One region of the Nostoc cf. commune SO-36 genome, then DNA from elsewhere that is predicted to be linked to it. Evidence: predicted binding sites of a transcription regulator. Region 1 holds the regulator's gene; each other region holds the start of a gene.
What was found. Region 1 encodes HrcA, which represses chaperone genes, less so after heat shock. Its sites were predicted from a motif close to TTAGCACTCNNGANTCNNGAGTGCTAA; they were not measured.

Region 1 (3,286 bases):
ATGAAGGCGATTACGAAGCAGGCGGTAGCGGCTAGCAGGGTTGGAATCATGACTACGCCGAACCAACCGATGTAAATGCGGTTGTTGGTGCTGGTGATCCAATTGCAGAACCGCTCCCATACGTTGGCGCTTTCGCGACGTTGAATGGTTGCTGTCATTGTTTTATAAGTGCAATTATTTGTGGATGAATTAGGTAGGTTTGACTACCTGTTACACATCTTAAATAATTTATTGCGTTTTGTAAAGTACTTTCAGAAAAAAGTTTTCTCTTGGGATTTACGCACCCACAGAAAATCCCCAATTTATTGAAAAAGGGGACTTTGGATGATACGATTTTTGATTTTAAATTTTAGATTTTGGATTAGACATTTCCAAAATCCTTAACGTAGGGGTGCGAAGCCCCTAAGCCCTAGTCTCCAGTTTAATTCGCCACTGGCTGGTTGGATATGGACTCTACACCCACTTCTTGTAAAGGTGGACGCACAGATAAATAAATCAATGGACCAAATAGCGGTATCAAGGCTATTAACCAGAAAAACTGCGAATTTTTCCAACCGCGACGCGCCATATCATCTCCCAGCAATGCGGGAAAGAGTAGGGAAAGTAGACAAAAATCTAAACTCATTACATGGATAAAGCGGTTAGTTTGCCACTCTTGGACAAAACTGCCCCAATCTCCTCCTTTTAAACCGTAAGCAACTAGAATAACTGTGCCTACTATCAATACAAAACCAGTAACACGAGAATCTAGCAGCTTAAGCAAGATATTCTTTTTACCAACAAACTCATTATTTGGTTCTCTAAGGGCTAAGTAGGGTAACAAGGCAAAAGCACCAACTGCGAAAGAAGGGATCGCAAACAGCCAAGCAGGTATTTTTTGCCCTCTACCATCAATAAACAATACTCCGCTGTAAATTAGAGGCCAGATGCCCATGATGTTGAATAGTGCTATGACTAATGGTTTAATGCCCTCCCACTGCCCAAGAGAAAGGTTTTTAATTAACTCCAATGTACCGGGTTGCTCAGGAGGCGCAAGGAAAAAAGCATAGACAACCAATCCCAGCCACAGCAAGCCAAAGGCAATTTTTCTAACCATGAAAGATTTACGTAGTTTTAATTATTAATTTTGCCGCTACAAATTGGGCTATTTGCTTGCTATTATATTGTTGATTCGCTTAGACTCCGTAGCGGCTTTTCCCTAAATATCATCTCATACGATTTAAGGATTGAAGTAGCTGAAAGCTTCCGAGAGATAATCAGCAGCAGATGCTACTACTGCGATCGCACTTTCATAATCTAGGCGCGTTGGCCCCAAAACTCCCACACTTCCTACGGGTATCGAACCTCGGCGATAGTTGGAAGAAATTAAGGTGCAGGTGCGTATCGGTTCTAATGGGTTTTCTGCGCCAATGCGAACCGTTACCTTTGGTTTAGCACCATCTTCTGGTTCTGGCTCCTCAAATATTAATCGCCACAGTTGGTCTTGTTCTTCTTCCAGCAGGTGGATAATCGTTTGTACTTGCTGTAACTGGGAAAATTCTGGTTGGCGCAAAACTTCTGACACACCCCGAACCATAATTTGGGTTGCAGTCGGCGCAAGAGTTCGACGAGTCAATTCCGCAACTGAGTTTTTCAAGAATTCCCCGTAACGTTGGAACTCCTGATCTAGTTCGCTCCAGTTGAGGTAGGCTAATTCCGACAGACTTCGCCCCCGCAAGTGGCTATTCAAAAAGTTAGAAACAATCTGTACCTCGCGATCGATTACCTCTGAATCGCGTTGTGTTTCTTCTGGTGTTGGCGATAAATCCATCAATTTAGAATGTGTCTCGTAACCATCAGTTACGACAATCAGCATGATCCGCCCGGCTTCAATTTGCACTAATTGCAGATGTCGCAATAGCGCTGTAGTCGTTTGCGGCATGGTGATCAAGCTAATGCAACCACTTAAGGTTGCTAAAATTTGTGCGGCTCCTTGCAGTAGGGTTTCTAAACTGCGGTCTTCCCACTGGAGATGCTTTTGCAGCGCTACCTCTACTTCTCGCCCTAAAGTTTCTGTTCGCGTAGCGTCTCGCAGAGAAGGTGTAATTAGTTGGTCAACATAAATGCGATAGCCTGAATCTGAAGGTACGCGTCCAGCAGAAGCGTGTGGTTGATAAAGTAATCCAGACTTTTCTAAAACACCCATCACATTGCGAATTGTCGCCGAGCTTACACCCAGGTCGTACTCTTCGACTAAAGCCTTTGAACCAACAGGCTCTGCTGTCGCAATGTAGTGGCGTACCGTTGCCCAAAGTATATGCTGTTGTCGATTTGTTAACTGAACTTCCATTATGGTATGTTTTGCTGAAGGCAAATTTTAATCAAACTCTGAAAAAATTTGTGTGTTTAATCGAAAACAGAAAATATTAATAATTTATTAAGATAGCAAATTATATAACTATATAATGATAAGTATTCTTAAAGCTCATATACATACAGCATTTTTTAAGAGTAAGGTTGAAATAGTAGCTAAAGCTTTTTGCAAAAACTGCTAGTTATAATGTATCCTTACCATGCTCTTTTATAACCGTACTTTTGCATAAATTTGCAATTACAACAGTATTATTAGATACGTATTTTTTGGCAATGGCTAATGCTGAACTATAGTTTGGCCTAGTCAAAAATTTTTGTGCAGATGTACCTTATGCCCAAATCTACAGCTTTCCGGCAAGCCTCTAAAGTGATGAACTTCTGCTTTTAGCATAGCAAATGCCAGATGGAAGGGTAAGTTCCATCTGAGTGATGTATCTGAAAAAGCTAATATTGGGGAATTGAAGGGTCTACCAGTAGGGAATAAGCAGCAATACCACCCGAAATATTTTGCACATTTGTAAATCCTTGAGCCATCAACCACTGGCACATCTGGGCAGAACGGATGCCGTGGTGGCATAGCACAAGTGTTTCAGCTTGGGGATTGAAGAGGGTAGGTACTTGATCTCCCCATTCGACAAATTGACTTAAAGGTAGGTTGACAAAGCCCTCAATGCTAGCGATCTCCAATTCTTGTGGTTCACGCACATCTACTAGCTGAATACTTGGATCACTAGAAGAAAGACGTTGCGCCAGTTCTTCTACACTAATTTGATTCATGAGTTCCCTGTCATGAGGTTTTCGTAAACAGTCCTAATACTGTTTATGGTGACAGAAAATTTCTGCCTTGACATCAGCATCCATTCTCAAGGGGTTGATTAATTCTGCTAGAGAGGCAGTCCAGTAGAAGTAGTTGACAAAAAGTACAGTTTTTGCG
Region 2 (3,286 bases), 1.3 Mb from region 1:
TCTGGTTCAAAGGGTTTGACCATATAAACATCAGCACCTTTATTCAGACCCTTAACTCGGTCTGCACTTTGTCCCTTAGCTGAAAGGAAAAGAACCGGAATCCAGCTGGTGCGTTCGTTTTGCCGGACTTGCTCTACAAAAGTATATCCGTCCATTTCCGGCATCATCACATCGCAGATGATCATGTCTGGAACATCTTGCTCTAAAATTTCCAGAGCTTCACGTCCATTTTCGGCGGTAATGACTTCATATCCCCGGAATTCTAAGTAATCCTTCACCAGCAAGATGAGGTTAGGGTCATCATCAATCAATAGAAGTCGTTTGTGATCTTTCATGCTGGGTTCTTTCATAGCAGTGGCACTTGTCGCGCTTCGGTCCATCAAAGTCTTGAATATTTATCCTCTATGGTGGGTTATTCGAGATGTTGTCCTTTTTCCTACTTAACTTGCCTTTGCTGTCTCGAAGTCTCAAAAATGCCGAGCACTTTCAATAGACTAGTAGCTCGATAGCAAAAGTCCAGCAAGGATACGTATAGCAGTAGTATCTATAATGCGCTATTATATATCGCATTGAAAGAGTCGGGGTCAAAAACACTGATAAAATAATAATCCTTCTGACTCACAAGTAAGTATTGGCTTAAAGATGACCCTACCTCAAAAGCAACCCGCACTTTCTTTAAGCTTACTGCTATAGCATATCCTTTGGTTGTTAAGCCTCTATAAGGTGTTCACAAGAAACTAGGGAAGTTTCTGGCAAAAGATGGGTTAAAAACGCATATTTTTCTACCACCTTATTGCCTATTAAGTGTTCTCGGACAAGCCGCAGGGTAACTTCCGGGTTTTCTTGGCGACACCAGACACCATCAGGGTAAACCACCATTATGGGTCTAGAGCAAGAAACACGCAAGCAGTTGGCTTCAGTTTTAAAGACGCAAATGGGATGACTCTGTTGCGGTTCATCGAGTTTTAACTCTTTAAATCGCTTTTTTAAGTATTCCCAGGATTCCAGACTAGCTCGTTTTGAGCCGCGATTGGCAATTGCCTGGTCAGCGCCAATAAAAATATGCCGCTGAATTTTTGCAAGTCCTAAACTTTCTACCCAATTGCTCAGGGCCTTATGTTTTAAAGACTTAGTGGTTTTGGAAATTTGATGGCTGGACTGGATCACCCTATTGTTACTCATCGAGCGGCTCCCTGATTACAGTTCTATAGCAATTTCCCACCTTTGAAAATAGAAAAGGAATGGGGACGAATTCTCATAACTCCTAACTTTCTAGTACAGAGACGATTAATCGCGTCTCTCCCTACTCTCTTCGTAGCTTACCGAACAGAACCCGCAAGGTAGAAATAATTAAGCATTTGTACTTAAGTACATCTATGACCCTGTAGTTCGGGAACCCGTACTAAAGGAATTCTTGCCATTGGATGCAATTTTTCGGTAGATTAGCACTCAGGAGTTGAGAGTGCTAATCTCTAAAGGAAAGAAATAATATGGCAGCTTTATCTCTAAGCGTTTCTACAGTTAAACCTTTAGGCGATCGCGTTTTCGTAAAAGTGAACGCCTCTGAGGAAAAGACCGCAGGTGGTCTGTATTTGCCCGATACCGCCAAGGAAAAGCCCCAGGTAGGGGAAGTAGTGGCTCTTGGCCCTGGCAAGCGTAATGACGACGGAAACCGTCAGGAATTGGAAATCAAAGTCGGCGATAAGGTGCTGTACTCTAAGTACGCTGGCACTGATATCAAGCTAGGCACCGAAGAATATGTACTGCTTTCTGAAAAAGATATTTTAGCAGTCGTTATTTAGTGGTCATTAGTCATTGGTCATTAGTCATTAGCCAATGACAGAGGACAAATGACAAATGACGTAGACCCCCTCCGGGCGGCTTCCCGAAGGGTAGAACAAAAGATAAATGACAAAGGACAACTAACAAGAAATTATGGCAAAGCGCATTATCTACAACGAAAACGCCCGTCGCGCCTTGGAACGAGGCATTGACATCCTGGCTGAGGCTGTAGCTGTTACCCTTGGCCCCAAAGGTCGCAACGTAGTCCTAGAAAAGAAATTTGGCGCACCTCAGATTGTTAATGATGGTGTAACGATCGCCAAAGAAATCGAATTAGAAGACCATATTGAAAACACTGGTGTAGCTCTGATTCGTCAAGCTGCTTCTAAGACCAATGATGCTGCGGGTGATGGTACTACCACTGCTACCGTTTTAGCTCATGCGATCGTCAAAGAAGGCTTACGGAACGTTGCAGCTGGTGCTAACGCAATTTCCTTGAAGCGTGGTATTGACAAAGCTACTGCCTTTTTGGTAGACAAAATCAAAGAACACGCCCGTCCAGTGGAAGATTCCAAAGCTATTGCCCAAGTTGGTGCAATCTCGGCTGGTAATGACGAAGAAGTCGGTCAGATGATTGCCCAAGCAATGGATAAGGTGGGTAAGGAAGGCGTAATTTCCCTAGAAGAAGGGAAATCTATGTTCACCGAGTTGGAAATCACTGAAGGGATGCGCTTTGACAAAGGCTACATCTCTCCTTATTTTGCTACCGACCCTGAGCGGATGGAAGCGGTTTTTGATGAGCCTTTCATACTGCTGACCGATAAGAAAATCGCTTTGGTACAAGACCTTGTACCAGTGTTAGAGCAAGTAGCTCGTGCTGGTCGTCCTTTGGTGATTATCGCTGAAGATATTGAAAAAGAAGCTTTGGCAACCTTGGTAGTAAACCGTTTGCGCGGTGTACTAAACGTGGCTGCTGTTAAGGCTCCTGGTTTTGGCGATCGCCGCAAAGCACTACTGGAAGACATCGCTGTTTTGACCGGTGGTCAACTAATTACCGAAGATGCTGGTTTGAAGCTAGATAACACCAAGCTGGATAGCCTGGGTAAAGCTCGCCGGATCACCATTACCAAGGACAGCACCACAATTGTTGCCGAAGGTAACGAAGCTGCTGTTAAAGCTCGTGTAGAACAGATTCGTCGTCAAATCGATGAAACCGAATCTTCTTACGACAAAGAGAAATTACAAGAGCGTCTTGCTAAACTCTCTGGTGGTGTTGCTGTAGTGAAAGTGGGTGCAGCGACCGAAACCGAAATGAAAGACAAGAAGCTGCGCCTAGAAGACGCTATCAACGCCACCAAAGCTGCTGTGGAAGAAGGTATCGTTCCTGGCGGTGGTACAACTCTGGCTCACCTTGCTCCTGAATTGGAAGTTTGGGCAAAGAGCAATCTTAAAGATGAAGAGTTGATTGGTGCGTTGATTGTCGTTCGCGCCTTACCTGCACCTC
Region 3 (3,286 bases), 1.1 Mb from region 1:
GCGTTTTGCAAAGCTGAACGCACGACTTTGGCAGGGTCAATAATACCAGCAGCAATCAAGTCTTCAAATTCGCCAGTAGCGGCGTTGTAACCAATGTTAAAGTCGCTATCACGAACTTTCGAGACGATTACAGAACCTTCAGCACCAGCATTGTCTGCTATTTGGCGCAAGGGGGCTTCTAGCGCTCGTCCGACAATATCAGCCCCAATTCTTTCTTCGTCATTTTGTAGGGTCTTTTTAATCTCTTCTACCTTCTTAGCTAAGTGAATTAGAGTTGTCCCACCACCAGGAACAATACCTTCTTCCACAGCAGCTTTAGTAGCGTTCAGCGCGTCTTCAATCCGCAGCTTACGGTCTTTGAGTTCGGTTTCGGTTGCCGCACCCACTTTAATCACTGCCACACCGCCAGCAAGCTTGGCGATGCGTTCTTGCAGTTTTTCTTGATCGTACTCAGAATCGGTTTCTTCCAACTGTCTGCGAATTTGACCAATCCGCTTTTGTACCTCTGGCTTGGTGACACTACCAGCGACAATTGTGGTGCTTTCTTTGTCAATGGTGATTTTGCGGGCAGTTCCCAGCGCTTCTAGAGCAGCGGTATCCAAACTTAAGCCGATTTCTTCCGAAATCAACTGTCCATCGGTGAGAATAGCAATATCTTCTAACAAAGCTTTGCGGCGATCGCCAAACCCAGGTGCTTTAATTGCAGCCACGGCTAGTACACCCCGCGCTTTGTTTACCACCAAAGTTGCCAAAGCATCACCTTCGACATCTTCAGCGATGATCAGCAAGGGCTGACCAGAACGGGCGACTTTTTCCAAAATTGGTACTAAATCTTGGATGCTGCTGATTTTTTTGTCAGTAACCAAAATCCGGGCGTTTTCAAATTCCACGATTTGCCGCTCGTTGTTGGTGACAAAGTAGGGTGAAATGTAACCTCTGTCAATCTGCATCCCCTCAACTACTTCTAGTTCGGTGGTTAGAGATTTAGATTCTTCAACGGTAATTACACCATCTTTGGTGACTTTTTCCATTGCTTGGGCTAACATTTGGCCAACTTCTTCATCGTTACCAGCAGAGACAGTGGCAACTTGAGCGATCGCACTTCCTTCTACTGGCTTGGCTATTTTGGCAATTTCTAGTACCAGTGCCTCAATAGTTTTGTCGATCCCGCGTCTCAAGCTAACAGGGTTACTACCCGCCGCCACGTTCTTCAAACCTTCTCGAATCAAGGCTTGTGCTAAAACTGTGGCGGTGGTTGTACCATCCCCAGCGACATCTTTAGTTTTTGAGGCTACTTCCTGGATGAGTCTTGCACCAGTATTTTCCAAAGGATCTTCTAATTCAATTTCCTTGGCAACAGTGATACCATCGTTGACAATTTGAGGTGCGCCAAACTTTTTTTCTAAAAGGACATTGCGACCTTTAGGCCCCAAGGTGATTTTTACGGCATCGGCAAGGGCGTTAACACCCCTTTCTAGAGCTCGCCGCGATTCCTCGTCAAATGCAATAATTTTCGCCATGTTTTATTTCTCCAGCGCTTCCATTAGACAATTTAGCACTCACAGCGCCAGAGTGCTAATCTCCCAAGCGGCTCAAGTTACAAATGGAAATAAAAAAATTGATTAATATACAGGTGATGCTCATATTAGATACAGGCAGTAATGCTTGAATTGGGAGATGAATCTAGACAACTCCCTTAAGTTCCTTGGTATTGCCGAACCTAGCGGCACCGGCTGGTTGGCAGTAGTATTTACGTTCCTCTTGGCTTGGCTGGTAACTTGGCGTTTAATTCCGACAGTACGCAAATTCGCCTTGCGGGTAGGTTGGGCTGATCAACCCAACGCACGGCGACTCAACCGAGAACCTTTACCCAACGCAGGGGGGTTAGCTATCTACGCGGGTGTAATTGCCGCGCTGGTATTAGCTAGCCTATTACGACCTATCGAACTCCAAACTGTATTGGCTCAGGTACTCACTATTCTGTTAGGGGGTTCGATATTAGTCCTTGTGGGCTTTATCGATGATCAGTTTGGCTTACCGCCCTCTGTTCGATTGTGGGCACAAATTGTCACAGCACTGTTGCTGGTAGCTAATGGCATCAGCGTCAAAGTTCTGTTTGGCACGCCCATCGACTCGTTCCTGTCCATATTGCTAACAGTACTATGGGTAGTAGGGATTACTAATGCTATCAACTTGATGGATGGCATGGATGGCTTGGCAGGAGGAATTAGTTTTATTACTGCCATGAGTTTGTTAGCTGTTGCAGCCCAATTTAACAATCGTGCAGCAGCAATTTTGGTACTCGCAGCCTTGGGAGGTGCTGCACTAGGCTTTTTACGCCATAACTTTCATCCTTCACGAATTATTATGGGTGATGCCGGAGCATACTTTTTTGGCTATGTGCTGGCAGCAACTAGTATTTTAGGCAAACTGCAACAAAACACAATTTATGCGCTAATTCCTACGGTTTTATTTCTACTGTTACCAGTGTTAGATACCACTCAAGTATTTGTGCGACGGCTATTAGCAGGAAATAATCCTCTGAGTACTCCTGGCAAAGACCACTTGCACCACCGCTTACTTGCTTGGGGACTCTCCCAGCGCCATGCTGCGTTTACCCTTTGGTCAATTACCTTAGTTTTCAACTTGCTGGCGATGAGAATACAAGGTATGAGTTTGGCTGTGATGCTGGCTACCGCCAGTAGCATTATTATTCTTTTGGGCTTTACTGTCTGGCAAAGGATACGTCAACAGCCTTAATTGTTTGTAGGGTGGGCATTGCAATGCTAGCCCTACTATGATTTATTTTCGTATGGAAGCGATGTCTACGAGAGCTAGTACACAAAACCTATAAAACTGGGGTAAAGCTTACAAAAAAATTTATTCAACTATAAAGCAATACGGTTCAGTTAAGGCTAAAACTCTGTTACCAAAGTCGTTTTTTTTACGTAGACGCTTCGGCTTGCCGCAGGCTACCGCCTTCTCTACGAGAGGCTTTCGCCAACGCGTAGCGTCTCGTAGAGAAGGCGCAGAGAACGCAGAGAGAAGAAAGAGATGCTTAACTGAACTGTATTGACTAATAATTGACAAAAATCATTAACTCCTAACTCAGCACTATTTACGCCATGACCATACCACCATCGACATTAAAAACTTGTCCGGTGATGTAGTTGGCGGCGGGATCGGCGGCGAGGAAACGCACCATACCAGCGACTTCTTCGGGTTGACCGAAGCGACCGAGTGGGATGTACTTGAGAATATCTTCGGGGTTGTTGAGGTCGCTGGT

Region 2: the regulator HrcA is predicted to act here: its motif matches at 1,443-1,469, upstream of groES (co-chaperone GroES).
Region 3: the regulator HrcA is predicted to act here: its motif matches at 1,553-1,579, upstream of groL (chaperonin GroEL).

What each region holds. Positions count from the first base shown of each region.
Region 1 is NZ_AP025732.1:4,575,985-4,579,270, forward strand. It holds gene psbA (photosystem II q(b) protein) at 1-158, opposite strand, end outside; gene ANSO36C_RS20600 (DUF2834 domain-containing protein) at 422-1,096, opposite strand; gene hrcA (heat-inducible transcriptional repressor HrcA) at 1,220-2,329, opposite strand; gene ANSO36C_RS20610 (rhodanese-like domain-containing protein) at 2,797-3,129, opposite strand.
Region 2 is NZ_AP025732.1:3,266,234-3,269,519, forward strand. It holds gene ANSO36C_RS14670 (response regulator transcription factor) at 1-380, opposite strand, end outside; gene ANSO36C_RS14675 ((2Fe-2S) ferredoxin domain-containing protein) at 709-1,182, opposite strand; gene groES (co-chaperone GroES) at 1,491-1,802, shown strand; gene groL (chaperonin GroEL) at 1,936-3,286, shown strand, end outside.
Region 3 is NZ_AP025732.1:5,723,327-5,726,612, reverse strand. It holds gene groL (chaperonin GroEL) at 1-1,520, opposite strand, end outside; gene ANSO36C_RS26080 (MraY family glycosyltransferase) at 1,678-2,760, shown strand; gene fabG (3-oxoacyl-[acyl-carrier-protein] reductase) at 3,119-3,286, opposite strand, start outside.